DNA from 4 places in the Nocardia sp. N2S4-5 genome. Region 2 is predicted to be linked to each of the others. Evidence: riboswitches for the same ligand, from Rfam matches in the RefSeq annotation. Region 2 holds a riboswitch; each other region holds the start of a gene.
The links. A riboswitch is a leader RNA that binds a small molecule or an ion and turns the genes downstream of it on or off. The one in region 2 is predicted to bind S-adenosylmethionine.
Positions count from the first base shown of each region.

Region 1 (2,168 bases), 1.3 Mb from region 2:
GCCAGGGCAGGGCGAGCAGCCCGGCCGCAGAGGACACGTTCACCAGATGGCCGCCGCGCCCGGCTCGCACCATCGGCGGCACGAAATTCTCGATGATGTGGATAGGTCCCATCAGATTCACGTCGATGACGGCACGCCAGTGCCGGTGCTCGAGGTTCTCCACAGTGCCCCAGGTGGCGATGCCGGCGATGTTCATGACCACGTCGAGGCTGCCGTGCTCGGCGTGCACCCGCTCGGCCCACGCGGTCACGGCGTCGTAGTCCGATACGTCCAGCGCCTGCAGCGCCGCCACCCGGCCCCCGGCCTCCTCGACCAGCCGCGCCGTCTCCCGTAGTCCGGCCTCGGCGATGTCGGTCAGGAACAGCTGCGCCCCCTGGCGCGCCGCGGCCAGGGCGGTGGCCCGGCCGATGCCGCTGGCCGCGCCGGTGATCAGGCATTTCCGGCCGGTCAGGTCTTTCATGAGCGGATCTCCTAGCGGATTCAGAACAACTGTGATTTCACACTAGAGTATTGCGAACAGCACTGTACACAGAGGGCGTCCTCTCCTGTGCAATTCCCGGGTCCGCTGGGGAAAACCCTTTGCCAACAGTTGGATTCACGGTGATCGGGAGGGCAGACATCCGGTCGAGGCTCCTTTACCGTCGATTTCACCCATCCAGAGCGGTTGAGAGACCTGGCTCGACGAGACCGCAGCAACCCCCCGCTCGCCGGGTGCGGGTGCTACCGCCAGGACCGATGGAGGATCGCGATTCCATGAGCACACTGGCCGCCGCAGAGTCGTCCGGCGTGGTATCGGCCGCCGAGGAGGACGCGCTACCCGTCGCGCGTACCTGGCATCCGTGGCGCTGGCTGGTCGGGGCGGCCGCGCTGGTGGTGGTCGCGCAGTTCGTGCACGGCCTCGCCACCAACCCCGGTTGGGACTGGCCGACCTTCACCCGGTACTTCACGGCCCGATCGGTCCTCGAGGCCGTGCGGGTGACCGTGGAACTGACCTTCTGGGGCACGCTGTTCGGGTTCCTGCTCGGGATCTGGCTGGCGGTCGCGAGGCTGTCGAAAATCCCTGTGCTGCAAGTGATCGCGTGGGTCTACGTGTGGGCTTTTCGGTCCATCCCGCTGATCGTGCAGCTGCTGTTCTGGTTCAACATCGCCTACCTGTACCAGCGGATGTCGATCGGCATTCCGTTCGGCCCGGCCTTCCTGACCTTCGACGTCAACGGCGTGATCAGCGGGTTCACCGCAGCCGTGATCGGGCTGGCGCTGCACCAGGCGGCGTATTCGGCGGAGATCATTCGCGCCGGGATCATCTCGGTCGATCCGGGGCAGCTGGAGGCCGCCAAGTCGCTCGGCCTGCCGTGGCGGCGTCAGTTCTTCACCATCGTCGCGCCCCAAGCCATGCGCGGCATCCTGCCCAATGCCGCCAACGAGGTGATCAGCCTGTTCAAGGGCACCTCGATCGTGTCGGTGATGGCCATCGCCGAGCTGTTCTACCAGGTCCAGGTCATCTTCGGCCGTAACGGGCGAGTGGTGCCGCTGCTGATGGTGGCCACCGTCTGGTACATCGTGCTCACCACGGTGCTGACCGTCGTGCAGTACTACATCGAGCGGCATTTCGCCAAGGGCGGCCGGCGCGAGCTGCCGCCGACACCCTGGCAGCGGGTGCGCGGCAAGATCGCCGAGATCACGGAGGAACGCCGATGAGCGAGCCCGACACCGACGACGGCCTGCGTTCCGCCGCGTACGCGGTCGAATTACGCGGGGTGCGAAAGCGTTTCGGGGCCGAGGAGGTGCTGCGCGGGGTCGATCTGGCGGTTCGGCCCGGTGAGGTGACCGTCATTCTCGGGCCGTCCGGATCGGGCAAGTCGACACTGCTGCGCACCATCAATCACCTGGAGAAGGTCGACGCCGGTAGCGTCCGGGTGAGCGGCGAATTGGTGGGCTATCGCCGTAAGGGCGCGAAACTGCACGAGCTGAGTGAACGCGAGATTCTGCGGCAGCGCTCGCGGATCGGCTTCGTTTTCCAGGACTTCAACCTGTTCCCCCATCTGACGGTGCTCGAAAACGTCGTGCTGGCACCGGTTTCCGCGCAGGGGCGGCGGCGGTCCGAGGCGGAAGCGGAGGCCGGGCAGCTGCTCGAGCGGGTGGGACTGGCGGACAAGGCGGCGGAGTAC
Region 1 is NZ_JBIUPM010000001.1:4,652,979-4,655,146, reverse strand. It holds gene ACFMRZ_RS21280 (SDR family oxidoreductase) at 1-460, opposite strand, end outside; SAM riboswitch class I at 649-742, shown strand; gene ACFMRZ_RS21275 (amino acid ABC transporter permease) at 754-1,698, shown strand; gene ACFMRZ_RS21270 (amino acid ABC transporter ATP-binding protein) at 1,695-2,168, shown strand, end outside.
Region 1: linked by a shared signal. The riboswitch ahead of ACFMRZ_RS21275 (amino acid ABC transporter permease) and the one ahead of ACFMRZ_RS27435 (hypothetical protein) in region 2 are both predicted to bind S-adenosylmethionine.

Region 2 (2,168 bases):
TGGATGGCGGCGATCTGGGTGGTCTGGGTGCCGATTTGATCGGCGGTGGCGCGGGCCCCGACGGCCAGCACCAGCGCGGCCTCGACCCGCTGCGGGTAGCCGACCATCCACTCCAGCACCCGCATCCCACCCATCGATCCGCCGACCACCGCGGCGAGTCGCTCGATGCCGAGCAGGTCGCACAGCGCCACCTCGGCGGTCACCTGATCGCGGATGGAGATCTCGGGAAACCTTGCGCCCCAGGGCTTTCCGTCCGGCGCGAGGGAGGACGGCCCGGTGCTGCCCTGACAGCCGCCGAGCACATTGGTGGCGATCACGCACCACTGGTCGGTGTCGAGCGGGGCGCCCGGCCCCACGACGCCGTCCCACCAGCCCGGCAGCGGATGCACCTCGTCCTGCGGGCCCACCACGTGTGAGTCGCCCGTCAGCGCGTGTTCGATCAGCACGACGTTGTCCGCGTCGGGCGACAGCTCGCCCCAACGCTGCACGGCCAGCTCGACCTCGGGAATCACCGCCCCGTTCTCCAGCCGGACCGCGCCGAGGGCGAGGGTGCCGAGCGTGCCGTCCGGCGGGGGCAACAGGGCAGCGGCGGCCGACCGGGTCGTCGTCGGTTCGGTGCTCACGGTCACCGTGCCGCCGCCGCGGGCCCGCCACACCGGCCGGCCGGAACGTCATCGATGCCGTGCGCCGCCCCGCCGGAGACCGGCCGCCCGCCGCGAGTCGGCCGCGCATGCTGGGCCGATGCCGAAGCGAGCAGGGGAGAACACACATCTTCGATGGTAGCGATACGACCGGACGGCATCGGATGCTCGGTGCCGCGCGGGCCGTGGGAGATGTTCGCCGGGTCGCAGACAGCAGCAGTCGAGTCGCTCATGTACTACTCCAGGTGAAAAGGCCGTATGCGGCTGTCAGCGGGGCTCGGGTAGCGACCGGCAACAACACATCTCGGGACCTCCTGATAAGTCGCGCTTGCTCTCGGCTTTCGAGAGCCCGGTCATCACCCGGAGCACCCCACCGCAACTGGAGGGTTGCCGGCCAGCAAGCCGGGGCTTGGCGCTGGCACTCATGACCTGAATGGGATGGTAGCGGATCGCCGGTGACGGAGGCGAGGCCAGGTCGCCGCTATCGTCGCGGGTCGCTGCCGCCGCCGTCGGCCGCGGCCACGGGAACCGCGCAGCGGCGGACGAACTCGTCGTAGGCGCCGCGCACTGCCCGCACACTGGCCTCCGCCGAGACCGCCGGCTCGCCCTCGGGCACCTCGGCATCGCATTCCATGCCGGTGCGCAGGATCGCGTTGAAGGTGGCCGCGATGAGCCGGACCGTCATCGATTCGCTGTCGGCGCCGATGCGCTCGGCGAGCGCGGTGTGGATCTCGACGGTCTTGGAGTCGGCGATGTCCATGCTGCGGGCTCGTACCGTCGGGCTGGTCCGGCTGATCCGCTGCATGCGCTGGAACCACTCGAACGGCACCGGGCCGTCCGAGATGCTCTCCGCGGTGACGGCCAGGTAGGTGTCGAGCAGGGCCTGCAGTTCGTTCCCCGTGACCGGTTGTTTGCGCAGTTCGGCGCCGATCGCCTTGCCCCAGTCCTCGATCGGGGCGAGGACGATGTCCTCCTTCAGCTCGAAGTACCGGTTCACCGTCCGCGGCGACACATCGGCCGCCTCCGCGATCTGCTCGACCGTCGTCGCCTCGAAGCCGTTCGCGTCGCACAACCGCAGCGCCACCTCGATGATGCGGTCCCTGGTCTGCTGCTTCTTGCGTTCACGCAGGCCGGGCTGGGCGTGACGCGGCGGTGAGTCGAGCATGCCCCGATTCTATCGCGATCGGCTCTCAATGTGACTAGTACCGCCAAATGTCACACTCGGACATTTTTCTCTTGACGCCAATTGTCGTCCGGTGACACGATGGCGACACAATTCTTTCGATGCAGGAGTCCCCTCATGACCGAAACCGGGACACTCGTTACTCCCGATACCTCCGCCGGGCCCAAGCTCGGCACGCTGGTGGGCGCTGGGCGTCATCGCCCTGGCCCAGCTCATGGTGGTGCTCGACGCCACGATCGTGACCATCTCGCTGCCGTTCGCCCAGCAGGACCTGGGCATCAGCGACGGCGACAAGCAGTGGGTGCTCACCGCCTACACGCTGATCTTCGGCGGCCTGCTGCTGC
Region 2 is NZ_JBIUPM010000001.1:5,967,610-5,969,777, forward strand. It holds gene ACFMRZ_RS27430 (homoserine O-acetyltransferase) at 1-629, opposite strand, end outside; gene ACFMRZ_RS27435 (hypothetical protein) at 626-874, opposite strand; SAM riboswitch class IV at 961-1,071, opposite strand; gene ACFMRZ_RS27440 (TetR/AcrR family transcriptional regulator) at 1,123-1,806, opposite strand; gene ACFMRZ_RS27445 (MFS transporter) at 2,027-2,168, shown strand, end outside.

Region 3 (2,168 bases), 640 kb from region 2:
CACGATGTCGGCGCCCAGATCCAGGCTGCGCTGTAGCAGCGGGGTGGCAAAGACGTTGTCCAGCACCACTTTCGCGCCCGCGGCGTGCGCCAGCTCGGACACCCGCCGGACGTCGACCAAGGTCTGCATCGGGTTGGAGGGCGTCTCGAAGAACACGGCCTGGGTGGGCTGCGACAGCGCCTCCTCCCATTGGTCGAGATCCTCGCCGTCGACGAACACGGTCTCCACGCCCCAGCGCGGCAGGATCTCGTTGCAGACCACGAAACAGGACCCGAACAGGCTGCGCGCCGCCACCAGCCGATCGCCCTCGCCCAGCAGCGCCGCGAGCGCGGTGAAGACGGCCGACATGCCGCTGGCGGTCGCGAAACACGCCTCGGCCCCCTCGATCAGGCGCATCCGCTCCTCGAACATGGCGACCGTCGGGTTGCCGTAGCGCGAGTAGACGAAATGCTCGACGTCGCCGGTGAACGCGGCCTCGGCCGCCTCGGCGCTCTCGTACACGAAACCGGAGGACAGGTACAGCGCCTCGGCGGTCTCCTCGAACCCGGACCGCCGCAGCCCGCCGCGCACGCTCAGGGTCGCGGGACCCACGCCCTCGGGCAGCGGCTTGTCGAACGCGCCGCCCGTGATCACGACTGCCGCCACGGGAGTCCGAGGGCGCGCCAGCCCGCGCCGCCGCGATGCCCCTGCGGATCCAGCGGACCCTCGAAGCCCTCGAGCACGTTGAACGACGGTGCGAAACCGGCCGCGGTCGACGCGGTCGCGGCGCCGATGGAGCGCTGCCCCGACCGGCAGAGGAAGATCACGGGGGCGTCGCCGTCCGGATCCCGCTCGGCCAGCACCTGCTTCAGCTGATCGACGAACGCCGCGTTGGGCGCGCCCGTCCCGTCGACCCATTCGATCAGCGCCGTCGGCCGATCGATCGAGCTGGTGTCCGGCACCCCGACGAACCGCCACTCGGCCTCGGTCCGCACGTCGATCAGAACCGCATCGGGATTGTCGCGCAATAGATCCCACGCCTGCTTCGGGGTGATGTCGCCCGCATAACTCACTTCTCGCACCTCCTGAGAATCCGCACTTGCCGCACCGTGAGGACACCGATGCGTGGCCAGGTCGTCACCCGGAGCACCCCACCGCGGAGGAGGGTTGCCGACCAGCGAGCCGGGGCTTGGCGCTGGCGCTCATGACCTGAAATTGAGAGTGCCCGGTCACGAGGTCGCATGTCAAACCTCCGTTCACGGCCGGTCGCAGACCAGCCAGGTGCCGTCGGCACGGGTCAAACTCCAGGTCGACGTGGTTTCGCGGCCGTCGATCCGGCTGGTCACCGCGGCCCGGGCGTGGTCGCCCTCGACGGCCGTGTCGGCGACCTTCACGATCTCGACCTCCTTGCCGACGGCGTCCGGCCCCAGGGGCGAACGGGCGGCATCGAAGCCGCGGCAGGCGGTCGTGGCGCGGCGGTCGGCATTCGAATCCGCCTGCGCGGTGGCGAAATCGCGCGCCGCGATCGCGACTCGGTCGGCGTCTGTGAGATTCTTCTCAGCCGGCCGGGTCAGCGCGAGCGCGACGATGCCCGCGAGCACCAGCACCGCCACCACCGCGGCCGCCAGGAACGGGACCGGGGACTTGATGCTGTCGCGCTGGTCGATCGGGGTCGGCTCGTCGGCGTCGGTCATGCGTCGATCATCCCTGGTGGGCCGGAGTGCCGCAGATCACATCGGCATTTCCCGGCGGATCCCGGGAATAACGATCACGACGACCACCGATAGACTCAACAGAATGCCCGGCCCAGGCCGGGTCCGGACCACATCCCGGACAGCAACGAAGCAGCATCGAGCGGATGTCGGATCGGCGGGGTGCGGCCCGGCCCATGCGTCAACTTAGCCTAAGCTAAGAAGGACGGCTGAACAACGCGGCTGAGTACATGACGACAGAGTTCTCTACCAGAGGGTGCGCGTAAGAATGACGGAATACAGTGCGACCAACCCACTGCGCATTGCGATCGTGGGCGCCGGACCGGCCGGAATCTACGCCGCCGACGCCCTGATGAAGTCCGATGCCGAGGTGAGCATCGACCTGTACGAGCGGATGCCCGCACCGTTCGGGCTCATTCGCTACGGGGTCGCTCCCGACCATCCGCGCATCAAGGGCATCGTCACCGCACTGCACAA
Region 3 is NZ_JBIUPM010000001.1:5,331,173-5,333,340, reverse strand. It holds gene ACFMRZ_RS24400 (O-succinylhomoserine sulfhydrylase) at 1-633, opposite strand, end outside; gene ACFMRZ_RS24395 (rhodanese-like domain-containing protein) at 630-1,052, opposite strand; SAM riboswitch class IV at 1,070-1,189, opposite strand; gene ACFMRZ_RS24390 (hypothetical protein) at 1,236-1,673, opposite strand; gene ACFMRZ_RS24385 (FAD-dependent oxidoreductase) at 1,960-2,168, shown strand, end outside.
Region 3: linked by a shared signal. The riboswitch ahead of ACFMRZ_RS24395 (rhodanese-like domain-containing protein) and the one ahead of ACFMRZ_RS27435 (hypothetical protein) in region 2 are both predicted to bind S-adenosylmethionine.

Region 4 (2,168 bases), 1.5 Mb from region 2:
CGTGCACGGCGCCGCGCCCGTTCCCGGAGCGAGGCGTTCCCGGGTCTCCGGCACCGGATTCCACTGACCTTCGGTACGGCCGTAGTCCCAGGCCGATCCCTCGCGCACCAGAGTGTCGACCGCGTCGATCAGCCGGTCCACATCCGCCGCGCAGGTGCCCAGCCCGATGCTGGCGCGCAGTGCCCCGTCCACACCGAGGCGGGCCAGCAGCGGATGCGCGCAGAACCGCCCGTCGCGCACCCCGATGCCGTATTCGGCCGACAGGTAGGCGGCGACGTGGCCCGGTTCGTAGCCGTCCACGGTGAACGCGACGATGCCGACGCCGTCGGCGCTGTCCGACCAGATGCGCAGGAAGCGCACTCCCGCAACGGTTTCCAGGCCGTCGCGCAGCCGCTGGGTGAGTTGACGCTCGTGCTCGCCGACCGCGACTTCGTCCAAGGCGGCCAGGGTGTCGCAGGCGGCGGCCAGCGCGGCCACGCCCAGGACGTTCGGGGAGCCACCCTCGTGCCGCTGCGGTGCCGGCGCCCATTCGGCGGTGGTGGCGGTGACCGCACGCACCGCGCCCCCGCCCGCGAGGTACGGCTCGGCGGCGTCGAGCCAATCCCGGTGGCCCACCAGCACACCCGCGCCGAACGGTGCGTAGAGCTTGTGACCGGAGCAGGCCAGATAATCAATGCCCGTGGCGCGCAGGTCGATTCGGCGATGCGGCGCCAGCTGGGCCGCGTCGACCAGGATGCGGGCGCCGCACTGGTGCGCGATGGTAGCCAGGCGCTCCAGTGGAAGCAGTTCGCCGGTCACGTTCGACGCGCCCGTAACCGCAAGCAGCGCAGCGGGTTTGGTGCACAGTTCCGCGACGAGGCGGCGGATCGTCTCCTCGATCGTGTCCGCGGCGGGGACCACTCGACGGCCGTGCCGTGTCCACGGCAGGAAGTTGGCGTGATGCTCGATGTCGAGTACCACGGTGTCGCCCGGCACGCAGGACGCCAGCAGATTCAGCGCGTCGGTGGTGTTGCGGGTGAACACGACCGTCTGGTCGTCGGCGCAGTTCAGGAAGCGTGCCACCGAGCCGCGGGCGGCCTCGTAGCAGTCGGTCGAGATGCGGGAGGCGTAGCCCGCGCCGCGGTGCACGCTGGCGTAGTACGGCAGCAGTTCGGTCACCCGATCGGCGACCTGCGCCAGGGCGGGTGCGCTGGCGGCGTAGTCGAAATTGGCGTAGCGGCGAGTTCCGCCCTGTACCAACGGAACTCGCAGATCGCATCCGGAGACGCGGGCAACGGCGGCACAGGTGCGGTCGAGAGCAGCGGTCATCACGTCAACCCTTCGGGTCATGGGACTCCGGAGGAAACGAGTAGTCGGAGTCCGCGCTTGCCCTGCCCGGTCGGGCAGCGGCCCGGTCGTCACCCGGAGCACCCCGCCGCGGAGGAGGGTTGCCGGCCAGCAAGCCGGGGCTTGACGCTGGCACTCATGACCTGGCCCGAGATTGGCAGACGGCCGCCCCGCTTGTCAACCCCGCGCTGCGACCTTACGTATGGTCCGCTGATCCTGGACGCGCGAAAGCCTTGTGCTGGAAGCCGATTCAGTCAAGCCCCACCGGCCGGTGATATCCGCCGTTGTAGTAGAGCAGGGGAGCGGCGATCGGCTGGTCGCCGGTGTTGTCGTAGACGCGGGTGGCCAGGCCGATCACCAGGGTGTGGTCGCCGACGGGGATCAGCCGGTGCACCGCGGCCCGTACCCAGATGGGGGTGCCGTGCAGGACCGGTTCGCCGGTATCGAGCCGGGTCCACAGGGACTGGTCGGCGAAGCGTTCCTCGGCGGCTCGGGAGAACCGCTGTGCCAGATGCCGCTGATGCTCGCCCAAAAAGTGCACGACCACCGAGTCGGCGGCCAGCATGGCGTCGATGCTCGACGAGGTGTGCGCGATGTTGAACGAGATCAGCGGCGGATCCAGCGACAGCGAGGCGAAGGAGGTGGCGGTGAAACCCACCGGCCGGGTCGCCGAGTCGAGGGTGACGATGGTGACGCCGGCGGGGTAGTGCCGCATGGCGGACCGGTACTGGGACGCGGTGATTCCGCTCAGATCGTCGGGTACCTCGAGTTCGGCATCGGAGGAACTCATGTCACCGCCTCGGCGCCGCTCGCGGGCGCGGTCTCGCTGGTTTCGTACAGTT
Region 4 is NZ_JBIUPM010000001.1:4,469,337-4,471,504, reverse strand. It holds gene ACFMRZ_RS20420 (aminotransferase class V-fold PLP-dependent enzyme) at 1-1,308, opposite strand, end outside; SAM riboswitch class IV at 1,357-1,470, opposite strand; gene ACFMRZ_RS20415 (flavin reductase family protein) at 1,577-2,116, opposite strand.
Region 4: linked by a shared signal. The riboswitch ahead of ACFMRZ_RS20420 (aminotransferase class V-fold PLP-dependent enzyme) and the one ahead of ACFMRZ_RS27435 (hypothetical protein) in region 2 are both predicted to bind S-adenosylmethionine.